DNA from 3 places in the Sedimenticola selenatireducens genome. Region 2 is predicted to be linked to each of the others. Evidence: predicted binding sites of a transcription regulator. Region 2 holds the regulator's gene; each other region holds the start of a gene.
What was found. The regulator sigma-54, encoded in region 2, starts transcription at its own class of promoters, with help from an activator protein. The targets are predictions, from matches to a motif close to TGGCANGNTNCNTGCTT.

Region 1 (5,513 bases), on a different contig from region 2:
CATGGAACAGATGGGCGGTAGTGGATTTGATTACCGCCACACTGAGAGTGGTGACCATCCCCTTGGGCGAGTCGTAGCGGCTCTGCCCCTGACCACAGAGCCAGGTGTTGAGTGCACTGAGAATCTTGCTGGCCGAGGTCTTTACACTCCAGGACTCGGGGGTACTGAAGTAGTCATTGAGAAAGCCGGTGACACAGATCTGGCTCGCTTCATGACCGCCCTCGCTGCTGCTCATGCCGTCGGCGATGACCGCCGCCACGCCCTTGCTCAACAGCAGATCATCGGGCGGGATGCGCGCGTCCGCCGCATCGGCGTTTTGCGACTTGGCGCCGGTTTCGGTGCAGCAGGCGTAATCGATTTCGAGACGGCTGGTCATCTGTATTCTGTGTGCGTGAAAGGTCTGTCCGGATCACCCGCCGGGCGTTCATGCGCCCGGGCGGGCATCAGTGCCGATCAACTGACGTCGATCATCTGTACCGTACCGTCCGGCATTACTTCGGCGGTCTGACCCTCCGGCTCATCCAGGAACTGCACGGCGCCCAGCGTGACAATGGCCGCACCGGCAATCACCAGGAAAAACAGCTGCGGCGTGACAAAGGAGAAGACGGTCAGGAACAGCACTGCGCCTACATTACCATAAGCGCCCGCCATGCCGGCTACCTGTCCGGTCATGCGCCGCTTCACCAGCGGTACGATCGCGAACACCGCGCCCTCTCCCGCCTGCACGAAAAATGAGCAAGCCATGGTAGCGAGCACCGCCAGGGCAATGGGCCATTCGGGAGTGATGCTGCTGAGTACAAGGTAGCCGACCGCCAGACCGCCGATCAGAATGGTCAGTGATTTTTTGCGCCCAAACCGGTCGCTGAACAGACCGCCTGTGGGTCGCGCCAGCAGGTTCATGAAGGCATAACCGGAGGCGAGCAGTCCGGCCTGTACCAGGGAGAGGTCGAAGGTCTCCTTGAAGAACAGCGGCAGCATCGACACCACGGCCAGTTCAGAACCGAAGGTGACCAGATAGGCCACGTCCAGGATCGCCACCTGTTTGAACTTGTAGCGGTGTATCTTCGCGACCGGCCGGATAAAGATGTGGCCGTTGATACGCCATACCTGCAGGGTCTGATACCCATAGAGCAGAACCAGTCCGACGTATATGCTGTAGGTGACGGCCTCGTCCAGCATGCCCAGGTTGGTCGGGCCCAGCTTCCAGGTCAGCACCGCCAGCGCGGCGTACATGGGAATATTCATCAGCAGGTAGAAGAAGAAGTCGCCCTTGCTGGTGACCTCCATGGCGCCGGTCTTTTTCGGTTTGAAATAGGTCGATCCCTTGGGGGTGTTGCGCGCCAGCCTGTAATAGATGATCGAGTAGACCAGGGTGATGACACCGGTGGAGGCGATGGCATAACGCCAACCCTCGTCGCCGCCATACAGCAGAGCGATGGTCGGCAGTGAAAGAGCGGCGGCGGCGGAACCGAAGTTACCCCAGCCGCCATAGATGCCTTCGGCCAGTCCGACCTGTCGGGCCGGGAACCACTCGCCGATCATGCGGATACCGATAACAAATCCGGCACCGACAAAACCGAGCAGGAAACGGCTGATGGCCAATGCCTCGAACGAGTCCGCCATGGCAAAAGCAAAGCAGATAAAACTGGATATAAACAGCAGCGCGGAGTAGACGATGCGCGGTCCCAGCTTGTCCACCAGCATACCGATAATAATGCGTGCCGGGATGGTCAGGGCGACGTTCAGGATCAACAGTGCCTTCACCTCCTGTGCGGTCAGTCCCAGGGTCTGCTGGATCGACGCCAGCAATGGGGCGTGATTGAACCAAACCATAAAAGAGAGGAAAAACGCGAACCAGGTGATATGCAGCGTTCGGGTCTTTCCGCTGAATGAAAAGAGACTTAACTTGCTTTCCGACATAGTGATGCTCCAGAGATAGACAACAATGGCCTGTCTTTAGCATTGCTTGTGCCAGTTTTATAACCAACTGATTATTAAAACAAAAAACAAACATCGTTGAGGTTGGTCAAGGATTTCAGCACTCTACGGGTGCAATAAAACAGGGATTTGCCCAATTTCGGGTCAGTATTGTTCTCACCTTTTCGGCCTGCCATATTTCAGTGCACGCGGTCACCCGCAGGCACCATGTTGAATCATTTTCCAGATACACATCTCCCCCGTTGTTACCGGCAAACCGCGACCTTGCCGCCCTGGCAACAAGTTGGCATAGCGGTTGCAAAAGGACGGTATGAATTTGGATATTTGATCGACCCGATCTGTCTGAGAGGCAAAACATGAAAGAGCGATTGGTATTAATAGGCAACGGCATGGCCGGCGTGCGAACCCTGGAGGAGTTGCTGAAGCTGGAGCCGAATAAATATGACATTACGGTATTCGGTTCCGAGCCTCACCCGAACTACAACCGCATCCTGCTCTCACCGGTGCTGGCGGGCGAGAAACAGTTTGATGAAATCGTTCTGAACAGGCGGGAATGGTATCAGCAGCACGACATTACCCTGCACAGCGGTTCGCCGGTGGTTGAGATCAACCGGGTGCAACGCAAAGTGGTCGCTGCCAACGGGGTAGAGGCCGGGTACGACCGGCTGCTGCTGGCGACCGGTTCCTCGCCGTTCATTATACCCGTCCCCGGTGCCTCCCTGGAGGGCGTGATCAGTTTTCGTGATATCCACGATGTGGAACAGATGCTGGCGGCGTCACGTCAGTACAAAAGGGCCGTGGTGATCGGCGGTGGCCTGCTGGGACTGGAAGCGGCCAACGGCCTGATCAAACAGGGTATGGACGTATCCGTTGTCCATCTCATGGATACCCTGATGGAACGCCAGCTGGATGCGGCGGCCGGTGCCATGCTGAAACGATCTCTCGAAGAGAACGGCATGCACTTTCTGATGGGTGCGCAAACCGAGGCGATTCTGGGTGACAAGCGTGTCGAAGCGGTACGCTTCGCCGACGGTTCGGTGGTGGATGCCGACCTGGTGGTAATGGCCGTGGGTATCCGTCCCAATATCGAGCTGGCCAGGCAGGCCGGTCTCTATTGCGAGCGCGGCGTGGTGGTCAACGACACCATGCAGACCTACGATCCACGCATCTATGCCCTGGGCGAGTGCGTACAGCACCGCGACACCTGCTATGGCCTGGTGGCACCACTGTTTGAGCAGGCCAAGGTGTGCGCCAACCATCTGGCTGAGCTGGGCTATGGTCGTTATGAAGGTTCGGTCACCTCCACCAAACTCAAGGTGACCGGTATCGACCTCTTCTCCGCCGGGGATTTTCACGGTGACGAACAGACTGAAGAGATCGTGTTTCAGGATCAGGCCGGTGGCACGTATAAAAAGCTGGTTATCAAGGACAATCGCATCAGCGGCGCGGTGCTCTACGGCAACACCGTGGACGGTGCCTGGTACTTCCAGTTGATGCGTGAAGGCACCGATATCTCCGACATGCGCGAGAGCCTGCTGTTCGGCGAAGCGGCCCATCTCGGCAGCTCCGGCCACGGCGGCCAGTCCAAGGCCTCGGCCATGGGCGACGAGGCCCAGGTGTGCGACTGTAACGGCGTCTGCAAGGGCGATATCGTCAAGGCGATCACCAGCGAGGGTCTGTTCACCGTGGATGAGGTGAAGGCCCATACCAAGGCCGGGGCCTCGTGCGGTTCCTGTGTCGGTCTGGTGGAACAGATCCTGGCCAACACCCTGGGCGGTGACTACTCGGCGCCGGAGGCCAAACCGCTCTGCGCCTGTACCGACTTTACCCACGACCAGGTGCGTTCCACTATTCGTGAATATGAACTGACCGACAAGCAGGGCGTATTCGACAAGATGGATTGGCGCACCCCGGACGGTTGCCATGTCTGTCGCCCGGCCATCAACTACTACCTGATCTCCGCCTGGCCGGGCAAGGCGCAGGATGATGCCCAGTCCCGTTTCGTCAACGAGCGGGTGCACGGCAATATTCAGAAGGATGGTACCTTCTCGGTGATCCCGCGCATCCTCGGCGGCAAGACCACGCCCGATGAATTGCGCGCCATCGCCGACGCGGCGGATAAATTCAATGTCGGCGAAGTCAATCTCACCGGCGGCCAGCGCATCAACATGCTGGGGGTGAAGAAGGAGGACCTGCCGGCCATGTGGGCGTTCCTCACCGAACGCGGCCTGGTCTCGGGACACGCCTACGGCAAGGCGCTGCGCACGGTGAAAACCTGTGTCGGTTCCACCTGGTGCCGTTTCGGTACCCAGGACTCCACCGGGCTCGGTATTCAACTGGAAGAGATGACCTGGGCCTCCTGGATGCCGCACAAATTCAAGATGGCGGTCTCCGGTTGTCCGCGCAACTGTGCCGAGGCGACCATAAAGGATTTCGGCGTGGTCTGTGTTGATTCCGGTTACGAACTGCATATCGGCGGAAACGGCGGGGTCAAGGTGCGCGCCACCGATGTCCTTTGCCGTGTCACAACGGAAGAGGAGGTGATGGAGCACTGCGCCGCCTTTATCCAGCTCTACCGGGAAGAGGCGCGCTACCTGGAGCGCACCGCGCCCTGGATCGAACGCATTGGACTCTCCTATATCAAGAAACGCATCCTGGAAGATGTTGATGGCAGAAAGGCGTTGTATACGCGCTTCCTGGAATCCCAGGACGTAGCCCAGCACGACCCCTGGACCGCGCGCGCCAAGGGGGCGGAAGCCCACGAGTTCACCCCGATAAAACAGATAGGAGAGTGATATGTCAGCAGTCATGAGTGAAAAGTGGGTGGAAATCGGCAAGCTGGATGAAATACCCCGGCTGGGTTCCAGGGTGGTGCGCACCGCAACGGATGAGATCGCCATCTTCCGTGCCGCGGATGACAGCGTGTTCGCACTCTCCAACCGCTGCCCGCACAAACAGGGTCCGCTCTCCGAGGGTATCCTGCACGGTCACCGGGTCACTTGCCCGCTGCACAACTGGGTGATCGAGCTGGAAAACGGCGAGGCCGTCGCCCCTGACGTGGGCTGTGCCAGGAGCTACCCGGTGCGCATGGAAGGGGAGATGATCCTGCTGGCTATCTGATGGTCAGCCGTGGGCGACCCGATTGCGGCCGTCACGCTTGGCCCGGTAGAGGGCCGCGTCCGCCCGCTTGATCACGGGCTCGATCCGCCGGTCATCGGCATTGAGGGTGGTCACGCCAATACTGGCGGTGACCTCGATCGCCTCGCCCTGGTAATCCAGCGGTTCCCGCGCCAGACCGGCGCGAATGCGCTCGGCGGCGGCCAGTGCATCGTCCAGTGTGGTTTCCGGCAGCAGAATACAGAACTCCTCGCCGCCCCAGCGTGCCGGGACATCGACCTCCCGAAGTTGCGCCTTAACAAGCTGTGAGACCCGCATGAGTACAAAGTCGCCGGCGTCGTGGCCATAGCGGTCGTTGACCTTCTTGAAGTGATCCAGATCCAGCAGCAGCACCGCGCTGTCCCGCTGGTAACGGTCCTTGCGCAACAGCTCGTCCCGGAAGTGGCGCTGGAAATAGT
Region 2 (5,513 bases):
TCCTGCTGCTACTTGTCGCGGGCACCTTCTGGCTGTCCAGACAGAACACAGCGGAAGATCCGGGGTACACCACCCGTGAACACAGGGCCGATTACTACCTGGAAGGGGTTGACTCCACCTTGATGGATCTCTCCGGCAAACCAGGCAAACGCCTGGTTGCCGAACGCATGACCCATTTTATGGACGACGACAGTACCGAATTGAAGTTACCCCGCCTCACCCTGTATGACCTGGACCGGCCGCCCTGGCGGGTCAACTCCGAAACTGGCTGGCTATCGGGGGATGGGGAGGTGCTTCTTTTGCAGGGTGCGGTTAAAATCGACCGTTCTGCGGCACTTGGGGTACGCCCGATGCGTATCAGAACCCGGGATCTGCGCGTGCAGCCGGGCGACAACTACGTGGAGACCGACGCTGAAGTGAACGTCCGCAGCAACAAGGACCACATCGACGCCAAAGGCATGCAGATATGGCTCCAGCAGCCAATCCGCATCAAACTACTTGCCAATGTACGAGGACGCTATGAAGTCAATCCCTAAGCCCCATCACACTGGCCGGCGCTGGTTCGCCATTGCCCTGCTGCTGATACTGCCGGGAGTTGTATCCGCCCTGCAGTCGGACAAGGACCAACCCATCTATATCGAGGCCGACGCGGTCGATATCGATGACCGAAGCGGCATCAGTACCTATAAAGGCAATGTGGAACTGACCCAGGGAAGCATCATTATCAAGGCCGACAAGGTAACAGTTACCCAGCGCCAGAACGAGACTGATCAGATCGAGGCGGTCGGCAAGCCGGTCACTTTTCAGCAGGATACTGAAGACGGCAAGGGCACTATCAAGGGCCGCGCCAAGAAGACCGAGTACTCTGCCAACAGCGAAATCATCAATATGATCGGTGACGCCGTACTCACCCAGGGTCAGGACACCTTCAAGAGCGACCGGATCATCTATGATCGCGCCCGGGCGGTAGTGAAGGCAGGTGCCAGCGCCAAGGGCAAAGAGCGCGTCAAGGTCACCATCGGTGGAAAAAAGTAATCGATCCATGACCCTGCTGGCTGCTGACAATCTGGCGAAACACTATCGCCGCCGCGCCGTGGTGAACGGTGTCTCCCTGAACGTTTTGAGCGGTGAAGTGGTGGGGCTGCTGGGACCCAACGGCGCCGGCAAGACCACCTGCTTCTACATGATTGCCGGACTGGTTCCCTCGGAAGGTGGAACCATCCGCATAGACGGTCATGACATCACTGCCCTGCCGATGCACGCCCGGGCGCGCCTCGGCCTGGGTTATCTGGCCCAGGAACCCTCCATCTTCCGCAAGCTGACCGTATTCAATAATATTTTCGCCATCCTGGAGACCCGCAAGGATCTGCGACCCCCGGAACAGATCGAGGCCTGCGAAGCACTGCTGGTGGACTTTAACCTCACCCATCTGCGCAACAACCAGGCGATGAGTCTCTCCGGGGGTGAACGTCGCCGCCTGGAGATCGCCCGATCACTGGCCATGGAGCCCCGCTTCATACTGCTTGACGAACCATTCGCCGGTATCGACCCGATCTCGGTCAAGGACATACAGAATATTATCCGTACACTCTCATCCCGGGGGATCGGCGTACTGATCACCGATCACAATGTCCGGGAGACCCTCGGCATCTGTCAGCGCGCCTATATTATCAGCGAAGGCAAGGTGCTGGCGGAGGGCGAACCGGAGCAGATTCTGGCCAATCAGGAAGTGCGCTCCGTCTACCTGGGAAAAGAGTTCAGTCTCTAGAGTTGATCATCAGTTGATTGACGGCAATAAACCATTTTCTCCTTGTGCGTCTGGTGATTTTTTACGCTAGAATGAAACTGTGAAAACCATACAAATTACGTACCAGATCCAGATACCCGCATGAAGCAAACGCTCCAGCTTCGCCTTGGCCAACATCTCACCATGACGCCGCAGTTGCAGCAGGCCATCCGCTTGCTGCAACTCTCTACGCTGGATCTCAAGCAGGAGATTCAGGAGGCGCTCGACTCCAACCTGATGCTGGAGACCGAAGAGGAGAACAGCGCCCGCGAAGAGGCCCGTGGGAATGAACAAGAGCGCACCATCGAGCGGCTCAATGGCGATGGCCTGAAAGGGGACAAGGCCAGCAGCAATGACCTCAACAACGAAAAAGAGGTCAACGGCGAGGCAAACTCCATACCGGAAGAGCTGCCGGTGGACAGCGGCTGGGACGATGTCTACGACAGCACGCTACCACCCTCTTCCGGACTGGCATCCCGGGACGCCGGCGACAGTGACTACCTGGCCCAGCGCCGCAGTGCCCGCACCCTCTACGACTATCTCACCTGGCAGTTGAACCTGACCCCGTTCAGCGATCTGGACCGCGAGATTGCCGTCTCAATCATTGACGGCATCGATGAAGACGGTTACCTGAGGATGGATCTGAACGAGATTCTTGTCAGCATGTCCGCTGACGAGGTTGAGCTGGATGAGATCGAAGCGGTGCTGCACCGGATTCAGCAATTTGACCCACCCGGCGTGGGCGCGCGTGACCTGAGGGAGTGCCTGCTGATCCAGCTAAGTCAGCTGACGGATCCCCATCCGTGCATGGCCCTGACCACTCAGCTGATCAACAATCACTTCGACCTGCTGGCCCAGCAGGATCATAACCAGATCAAACGCAAGCTGAAGATTGATGACGACACCCTGAAATCGATTAATCAGCTGATCCGCTCGCTGATACCGCGCCCCGGCAGCCTGGTGGCCGAAACCGAACCCCAATATGTCATTCCCGACGTATTCGTGACCCGCCGAGATGGCGTCTGGCATGTGGATCTGAACGCTGATGCCGCCCCCAAACTCCGGGTTAACCCGGAATACGCGCGGCTGATCCGGCGCGCCGACAACAGCGACGACAACAACTACCTGAAGAATCATCTGCAGGAAGCGCGCTGGTTTATCAAAAGTCTGATGAGCCGCAATGAAACGCTGTTGCGCGTGGCCACCAAGATTGTCGAACTGCAGCGCGGATTCTTCGAGCACGGCGAAGAGGCGATGAAGCCCCTGGTATTGAGGGACATCGCCGAGGCCCTGGAGCTGCATGAATCCACCATATCCAGGGTCACCACGCAAAAATATATGCATACCCCCCGGGGTACGCTGGAATTCAAGTATTTCTTCTCCAGCCATGTCAGCACGGCTGGAGGCGGAGAGTGTTCCGCCACCGCGATACGCGCACTGATCAAGAAACTGGTCGCTGCCGAGAAGCCGAACAAGCCACTCAGCGACAACAAACTGGCGAGCATACTCGCCGATCAGGGCATTCAGGTCGCACGGCGGACGGTAGCAAAATACCGCGAGTCCATGGCGATCCCGCCATCAAACGAGCGAAAGCGCCTCGTCTAGAGGCCAGTAACCAAGGAGCAAATCATGCAAATCAGCATCACCGGTCATCATGTGGACATCACCGAAGCCATGCGCAACTATGTCGAAACAAAATTCGAGCGCCTGGAACGGCACTTTGATCATGTCACCAAGATCCATGTCATCCTGAGTGTTGAGAAACTGCGCCAGAAGGCGGAAGCTACTCTCCATGTGAATGGCGCCGATGTCTTTGCCGACTGTGAAGAAGAGGATATGTATGCCGCCATCGACGGTCTGGTGGATAAAATCGACCGTCAGGTGAAAAAGCTCAAGGAGAAAAGCACCAACCATCGCAATGGTGTAGGCATGAAGGGAATCGATCCCGCCAACGCCGAAATCTAATCAACAGGCAAAATCATGTTTCCCGCAAATTTCATTACTGCCGAACGCATCAGCGCCGCGAATCCGGCCGCCAGTAAAAAGCGCGTACTCGAAGAGATAGCCGGACTGCTGGCCTCCGCCTCGGAGGAGCTCAACCAGGGTACTGTGTTCGACAAACTGCTTGAGCGGGAGCGATTGGGCAGCACCGGGCTGGGGCATGGCATAGCACTGCCCCACGCCCGTGTTGCCGGTGTCACGGAGGCCCGAGGCGCCTTCATCCAGCTCCAGTCCGGCGCCGATTTCGACGCTATAGACCAGCAACCGGTCGATCTGGTGTTCGGCCTCCTGGTACCGGAAGAGGCGACAGAAGAACATCTGCAACTCCTGGCAAAACTGGCCACTCTGTTCAGTGACGAAGCATTCTGCCAGAAACTCAGAAAAGCCCGGGACAGCGAGACACTGCTACAGGAGTTCATACAACAGGAACCGATGCCGATAAGCGCCAGCGGCTGATCCCTGGCCGCCTACAGAGGATCTCTGTTTTCGCTGCCGACACGCTTTTCTGCCATCCATCGTGTAATCAGAGGTAACGGAGACCCTATGAAGCTGGCCATCATCACCGGACTCTCCGGTTCTGGAAAAAGTGTCGCACTCCATACCCTGGAAGATGAAGGCTACTACTGTATCGACAATCTGCCGGTATTTCTGCTGCCTGCATTAGCCGGCGAGCTGGTCAAACGACAGGACAAGCGATTCCAGTTGGTCGCCATCAGTATTGATTCACGCAATACGCCCACCGAATTTGAAAGCATCTCCGCACTGCTGCAGCCGCTGAAAGCGGAGAAGATTCGCTTTGAGGTTATTTTCCTCGAAGCACAGGACGAGACCCTGATCAAACGCTTCAGTGAGACCCGGCGGCGTCATCCCCTGACCGGTGGCGCACGTCCGCTGGCGGAAGCGATCAGCTACGAACGGGAACTGATGGCGCCGTTCCTCAACGTTGCCGACATCCGCATCGACACCAGTCAGACCACTCTGCATGAGCTGCGGCACCTGATCCGTTCCCGCATCACCGAGCGGCTGGATACCAAGATTTCCCTGCTGTTTCAATCCTTCGGTTTCAAGCAGGGTGTACCCCGGGACGCGGACTTTGTCTACGACGCACGCTGCCTCCCTAATCCTCATTGGCAGCCGACGCTGCGCCAGCTCACCGGAAAAGACGAGGCTGTGCAGGCATTCCTCGGTGCGAGCAATGACGTGAAGCATTATCAAGCGGATCTGGCCCAATTCCTGGAACAGTGGATACCCCGTTTTGAAACCGAGGGGCGAAGCTATCTGACCATCGCTATCGGCTGCACCGGCGGACAACACCGCTCGGTCTATCTGGTGGAGCAACTGGCCATCCATTTCCGCGCCCATGGCAGGCAGATTCAGACCCGTCATCGGGACCTGCCACGGGAGGAGAAGGCACCGAATTAACCCAATAGGCAGTTTGCAGCCTGGATAAAGCCCAGCCCACGAAAGCCCGCAGACAGGCAATTCCTAACGGGCGGAATCCGGCGCATGGCACGGCGGCCACTCCCGGATTACACCACCTTGAGCACAGGTGGTGATGTCGGTTTCACCGGGAGCGGCTTCATCCAGGCTTCGGTGCCATGTGAGATGGATGGTTTGTTACCGGCACGGATTGTGCGATATTGTTTCCCCTTGGCATGGGCGATTTGAGCTTTTTATGGTCACAAAGCAGATTACAATTATCAATCGACTGGGACTGCATGCCCGC
Region 3 (5,513 bases), on a different contig from region 2:
CATGGTCTTGGCGCTAAATCCGCAGCTGACACATTGATAGGCCGCACGGCTTTCCAGTATTTTATTCAGAATCTGTTGCAGTATCTGCAAGCTTTCCAACCCATCGCTTTTACCCGCCTTCAGCGAGAGGCCAACCATACGATCCAGACCTTCGAGATTGGGATGGGCATGCAGATAACTGCTTAAAAACCGGATAGCACCCTCTTCACCCTCATCTTCCTGAATGAAGTCGGTCAACGCCAGGACACTACTGACCGACTGGTGGAGTTCATAGAGTTTTCGCAGGTACCTGACCAGTTCTTTCCGGTTACCCAGTTCCCGGTAGCATTCGATAATCGCGGGAAGCACTTCCGAAAGATAGGCCGGATCCTGTTTTTCCACTTGTCGCAAAGTACGAATGGCGTTTTTCGGTGAGCCGTTCATAGCCTCGATTTTGCCCTGCAGAATGGTGGCCCTGACACAATCTTCATCTGACTGCTGCGCTTTCTTCAGCAGCTGGGACGTCTTGATCAGATCCTTGCGGAACTGCGCCTCTTCAGCCAGTTCACAGTAGTAGTGAGCACACTCTTTGCGGCGGGATTTTCCGGTACGCTGTCCTAACTGCTTGGCGACCTGCAGGCATTTATCCCAATCCCTTTCCTGTTGATAGATGGTCAGCAGATTTTCCAGCGCCTGGGCCTGGAACATGTTCATCTCACCCAGCTCATTGAACAGGCTCTCGGCCCGATCGAACAGGCCTGCCTTCATATAGTCCTGTCCCAGTTCCAGCAATGCCTGGGCACGTTGCTCGCGATTCAACATGGGCCTGGCAATCAGGTTCTGATGTATCCGGATGGCACGATCAACTTCGCCACGTCGCCTGAACAGGTTACCCAGTGCCAAATGCGTTTCAACCGTATCACTATCGACCTCGAGCATCTTTATAAAGACATCAATGGCCTTATCCGGTTGTTCGTTCAACAGGTAATTCAGACCACTGAAATAACCTGGCGAGCGATCGGCAACGGTCACCTCCTGGCGGGAGATGCTTCGCTTTGCCGCCCACCAGCCAGAGGCGGCGGCGACAGGTAACAGTAACCAGAAAAATTCCATCATAATGGCTTCAGCGGGTCACCGGCTGGGGGAAGGTAAAACAGAAGAAACTGAACGGCATCATCCCTTTCCGTAACATGCTTTCAGTTGTCCTTAATTGGAATCGAACGCAGATTGTTCACTTCCTGGCGGGCAATTCTTGCCTTGTGCCGGAGGCTCATATTTTCCCTGCGCAACCTCAGCGAGCTGCTCAACGTGGCAAGCACCCCCAGTATCGCACCCAGACCGACAGCCGCAACCAGTATCACCGACAGGGGCAGTTCTTTCACCCCGAAATAGTAGTTGAGTCGCACAGTCTCGGCATTCATGACTGCAAACGCAGCGCCGATCATCATGATCAGTAGAATGAAAATCAGCTTTAGAAATCGCACGGTCTAATCTCTCCCATGGTCGATCGGATTCCTGTAGCGGGTATCATAACCAAGATTCTGCTGGAACCGTACCTGGAAATTGCCACGCCAAGGACAACAAGGCATCTATCCCGGCTGTAATTCGGCTTTGGTCTGAAAACGATAAGGAGATGCCAGCGGAATATGGTATCTATATTCCCACTTGAGACGGCAGATTCAAATAATGTTTCAGCAACAGGGGGCACCGCCCTGGCAGGTGGCAATTGCGTGATGCTGAAAGAGCGCGGCCAAGGTTGCGGGCTGTCGCCCGCAACCTTGGCCAGGCATGATCATTCATGCGTAGTCATCGACAAGGCCACTGGATGTCACGACGCGGACCGGGCCGAGCTCCTCCGAACTGTCGGCATCACCTCCCCGTTGCCCGTTGGCGGTAAAATTACCCCCACCGCCGGCACCCGCCTGCTGGAACAGATCCATACCGTTCTTCTGCTCCCCGGCATCACGCTGCGCCACATCCACATTGACCAGCTGCATGTTGTTATCGGCAAACATTTCACGCAGACGCGGAATCGCCGATTCGAGAGCCTCTTTGACCGCCGCGTTGTTCGTCAGGAAACTGATGTTGGTCTGATCATTCTGGATTGAGACCTGGATATCGACAGGACCAAGGTGGCGCGGTGTGACATGCAGCGACGCCTGCTGCATCTGACTCCCTACCATCCACATAACCCGGTTACTGAGCACATTATCCCAACCCTTCTCTCCGACGGGAACCGAAATGGCCGGGGGTGTATATACCTCGGATCGTTGGGTCGATATCTGCTCGAGCCCCGAAACCACTGCGCTCAGCGGTGTCGCTGTGGCCACGCCATTACCATTTAATACCCCGGCCGGCAGATCCCCCGTAAACAAGCTCGGTTTAACACCAACAGTATCGTTAGTGATCTCGCCTTTTGTCAGCAGTAACGCCGTCTGGGCATCCGCTGGATTTGCTGGTCGACTCCCCTGTCCAGTCTCGACATTCACCGAATTCCCACCAGCACCCTGACGCAGCAGCGCGGCGCGCAGGTCTGCCGCGGTTAAAGCGACGCCCGGTGTCGATTGCACACCGAGCGTGGCGGCGATCTCCTCCCCAACACCCTCCGCTCCTGTCAGTTGAAGCATCCACTGCAGCAGAGAAGGATTGCTCAGTGCATTGGCGGGATCGGCAATATCTGCCGAAAACGGCAAACCATTGCCGTTTTCAAGCAGTGCCTCAAGCTGGCTCAACTGATCGGGGGGCAACATATCCTGAAGCTTGGCCATACCTTCGGGCGTCATTAGCTCCCCATTGATAATCCTTTTGAAATCAATGACATTTCCATCACTTGCCGTTGTACCCGATAGGCTTGAACGACCATTTCCTGCCGAAGAAGGCAGTAAAGAGGGAAGCATATTTGAACCTGGCATCGCGCTATTCACATATCACTCCTGGCTTGCGCTGTATGGAATGACCATGTAATCAGCAGTAACTGTGCCAACAGAGTAAGGATCAACGCCTTATTCAAGAAAGTCGCGTTTTTCTGCCCGTCTCCATTCACCGGACTGCACTTGCCACTCACCTTGTTCAGCAGCCAGTGTCAGATCCAGCCGTATCAGGTCAGCGCGCATGGAAAGCAGTTGAGATACACCGCTGAAGGGTTGCCCCGCCACGGCGACGAAGAGTGTCACCTCCGCCCGCTGTTCCCCGATCAGTTCGAGACGGCTCACCTGGGTCAGCAGATGGATCGATTGGTGGGCCACAAAATAACCGGCCAACAGGCGCATGATCGCCTGCTTGTTGCGGCCGGCACCGCCACTATAAGTGGCTGACAGGAGTGGTGACACCGCAGAAAGGGAGCGGGACTCAACTGCCTGCTCACCCGTATCGAGCAGTTTGCGTATCTGCTCTTCGGGGGTCTTTTCACCATTGCTGCATGCGGTGATGAGTAGGAGCAACAGGAGCAGCGTACCTAACCGGCCCAGCATCATCGCCAATCCTCCAGCCAGATTCCGCAGGGCAACCCGTTCAGCGCAGCCCCAATACATCCTGCATGTCGAACAGGCCGCTGTCCCGCTGCATCAGCCAGCCGGCCCCGCGCACGGCACCATTAGCGAAGGTCATACGACTGGATGCCTTGTGGGTAATCTCCACCCGCTCACCCATCGCGGCAAACAGTACGGTATGATCACCCACCACATCACCGGCACGGATGGTTTCAAAACCGATGGTTTTCCGGTCCCGCTCACCGGTTATGCCTTCACGGCCATAAACGGCGCACTCTTTAAGATCACGACCCAGTGCGTCGGCTACTACTTCGCCCATGCGCAAGGCGGTGCCGGAAGGGGCATCCACCTTGTGGCGATGATGCGCCTCGATCACCTCGATATCCACCTCATCACCCATTACTCGGGCAGCGATATCCAGCAGTTTAAAACAGAGATTGACACCAACACTCATGTTGGGTGCCAGAATAATGGGGATCTCCCCGGAAGCCGCCTGCAGTTCAGCCTTCTGTGCTTCGGAGAAACCGGTGGTCCCGATCACCATCCGCTTACCGTGAGCACGACAGACCGCCAGATGAGACAGGGTCACTTGAGGCGCAGTGAAGTCGATGACGACATCGAAGTCGTCGACAACCGCCTCCAGGGAATCCCGGATGGTCACATCGATCCGGCCGATACCGGCCAACTCACCCGCATCGGCCCCCAGCAGCGTACTACCGGGCCGCTCAGTGGCGGCACCCAGGGTAATGCCTTCGGCGTCAGACACCGCCTGTATCAGCGCCTTACCCATACGCCCGGCGGCCCCCACGACTGCTATTTTGATCATCGCTGCTGTTCCTGTTACTGGTTTTATTTGGTTCCGCGGACTGTCTAGCTGGGGCGTTTAAAAACCCATGCTCTCAAAAAACTTCTTCACGCCGTCCATCCATCCTGTGGAGTGCGGGCTGTGCTTGCCGCCGGCATCTTTCATGGTTTCATCCAGTTGACGCAACAGTTCCTTCTGGTGTTCGGTCAAGTTGACCGGTGTCTCCACCATTACCTTGCACAGCAGATCGCCAACGGGACCTCCACGTACCGGCTTGACTCCCTTTCCGCGCATCCGGAACATCTTGCCCGACTGGGTGCCCGCAGGAATCTTCAGCACGACCTTTCCATTCAACGTGGGCACTTCAAGCTCGCCCCCCAGGGCGGCACTGACAAAACTGATGGGAACCTCACAGAACAGATGGTTCTCTTCACGGGTAAAGATCTCATGCGGCTTGACCGAGATCTGCACGTAGAGATCACCCGCAGGACCGCCGCTCTCGCCCGCCTCGCCTTCGCCGGAAAGCCGGATCCGGTCCCCGGTATCAACCCCGGGCGGCACCTTCACTGAAAGCGTCTTGTGCTCCTGAATCCGACCGGCCCCGTGACAGGCCGGACAAGGGGACTCGATAACCGACCCCTTGCCGCGACAGGTCGGGCAGGTCTGCTGTACCGAGAAGAAGCCCTGCTGCATCCTGACCTGGCCATGGCCGGCACAGGTGCTGCAGGTCTTCGGCTTGGTGCCCTTCTTGGCGCCGCTGCCATTGCAGGGATTACACTTGACCATGGTGGGCACGCGAATCTTGACCGAGGTACCGGCCACGGCATCTTCCAGGGAGAGCTGCAGGTTGTAGCGGAGGTCGGCGCCACGATGCACCCGTGAACCGCCACCCCGACCGCCAAAGATATCGCCGAACACATCGCCAAAGATATCGCTGAAGTTTCCTCCGGCGCCATGCCCATAGCCCCCGCCCATGGAGTTATCCACACCGGCGTGTCCAAACTGATCGTAGGCGGCACGTTTCTGGGCGTCCGAAAGGACTTCGTAGGCCTCCTTGGCCTCTTTGAACCGCTTCTCCGAATCCGCACTCTGATCACCGGAGTTGCGATCCGGGTGGTGTTTCATGGCGAGTCGCCGATAGGCCTTTTTGATCTCGGCTTCACTGGCGTTCTTACTGACACCTAATACTTCGTAAAAGTCACGCTTCGACATATTCGATCTACTTTGTAAACCGCCAAAGC

Region 1: the regulator sigma-54 is predicted to act here: its motif matches at 2,223-2,239, upstream of nirB (nitrite reductase large subunit NirB).
Region 3: the regulator sigma-54 is predicted to act here: its motif matches at 2,945-2,961, upstream of ACHZBF_RS10165 (flagellar hook-length control protein FliK).

Annotation. Positions count from the first base shown of each region.
Region 1 is NZ_CAXXYC010000004.1:117,893-123,405, reverse strand. It holds gene ACHZBF_RS11810 (bifunctional protein-serine/threonine kinase/phosphatase) at 1-376, opposite strand, end outside; gene ACHZBF_RS11805 (NarK family nitrate/nitrite MFS transporter) at 454-1,920, opposite strand; gene nirB (nitrite reductase large subunit NirB) at 2,295-4,733, shown strand; gene nirD (nitrite reductase small subunit NirD) at 4,735-5,058, shown strand; gene ACHZBF_RS11790 (sensor domain-containing diguanylate cyclase) at 5,062-5,513, opposite strand, start outside.
Region 2 is NZ_CAXXYC010000001.1:218,550-224,062, reverse strand. It holds gene lptC (LPS export ABC transporter periplasmic protein LptC) at 1-536, shown strand, start outside; gene lptA (lipopolysaccharide transport periplasmic protein LptA) at 520-1,035, shown strand; gene lptB (LPS export ABC transporter ATP-binding protein) at 1,043-1,768, shown strand; gene ACHZBF_RS01090 (RNA polymerase factor sigma-54) at 1,889-3,391, shown strand; gene hpf (ribosome hibernation-promoting factor, HPF/YfiA family) at 3,416-3,751, shown strand; gene ptsN (PTS IIA-like nitrogen regulatory protein PtsN) at 3,767-4,243, shown strand; gene rapZ (RNase adapter RapZ) at 4,331-5,209, shown strand; gene ACHZBF_RS01070 (HPr family phosphocarrier protein) at 5,463-5,513, shown strand, end outside.
Region 3 is NZ_CAXXYC010000003.1:1,396,767-1,402,279, forward strand. It holds gene lapB (lipopolysaccharide assembly protein LapB) at 1-1,095, opposite strand, end outside; gene ACHZBF_RS10160 (LapA family protein) at 1,176-1,463, opposite strand; gene ACHZBF_RS10165 (flagellar hook-length control protein FliK) at 1,776-2,762, opposite strand; gene ACHZBF_RS10170 (hypothetical protein) at 2,982-3,452, opposite strand; gene dapB (4-hydroxy-tetrahydrodipicolinate reductase) at 3,490-4,293, opposite strand; gene dnaJ (molecular chaperone DnaJ) at 4,351-5,484, opposite strand.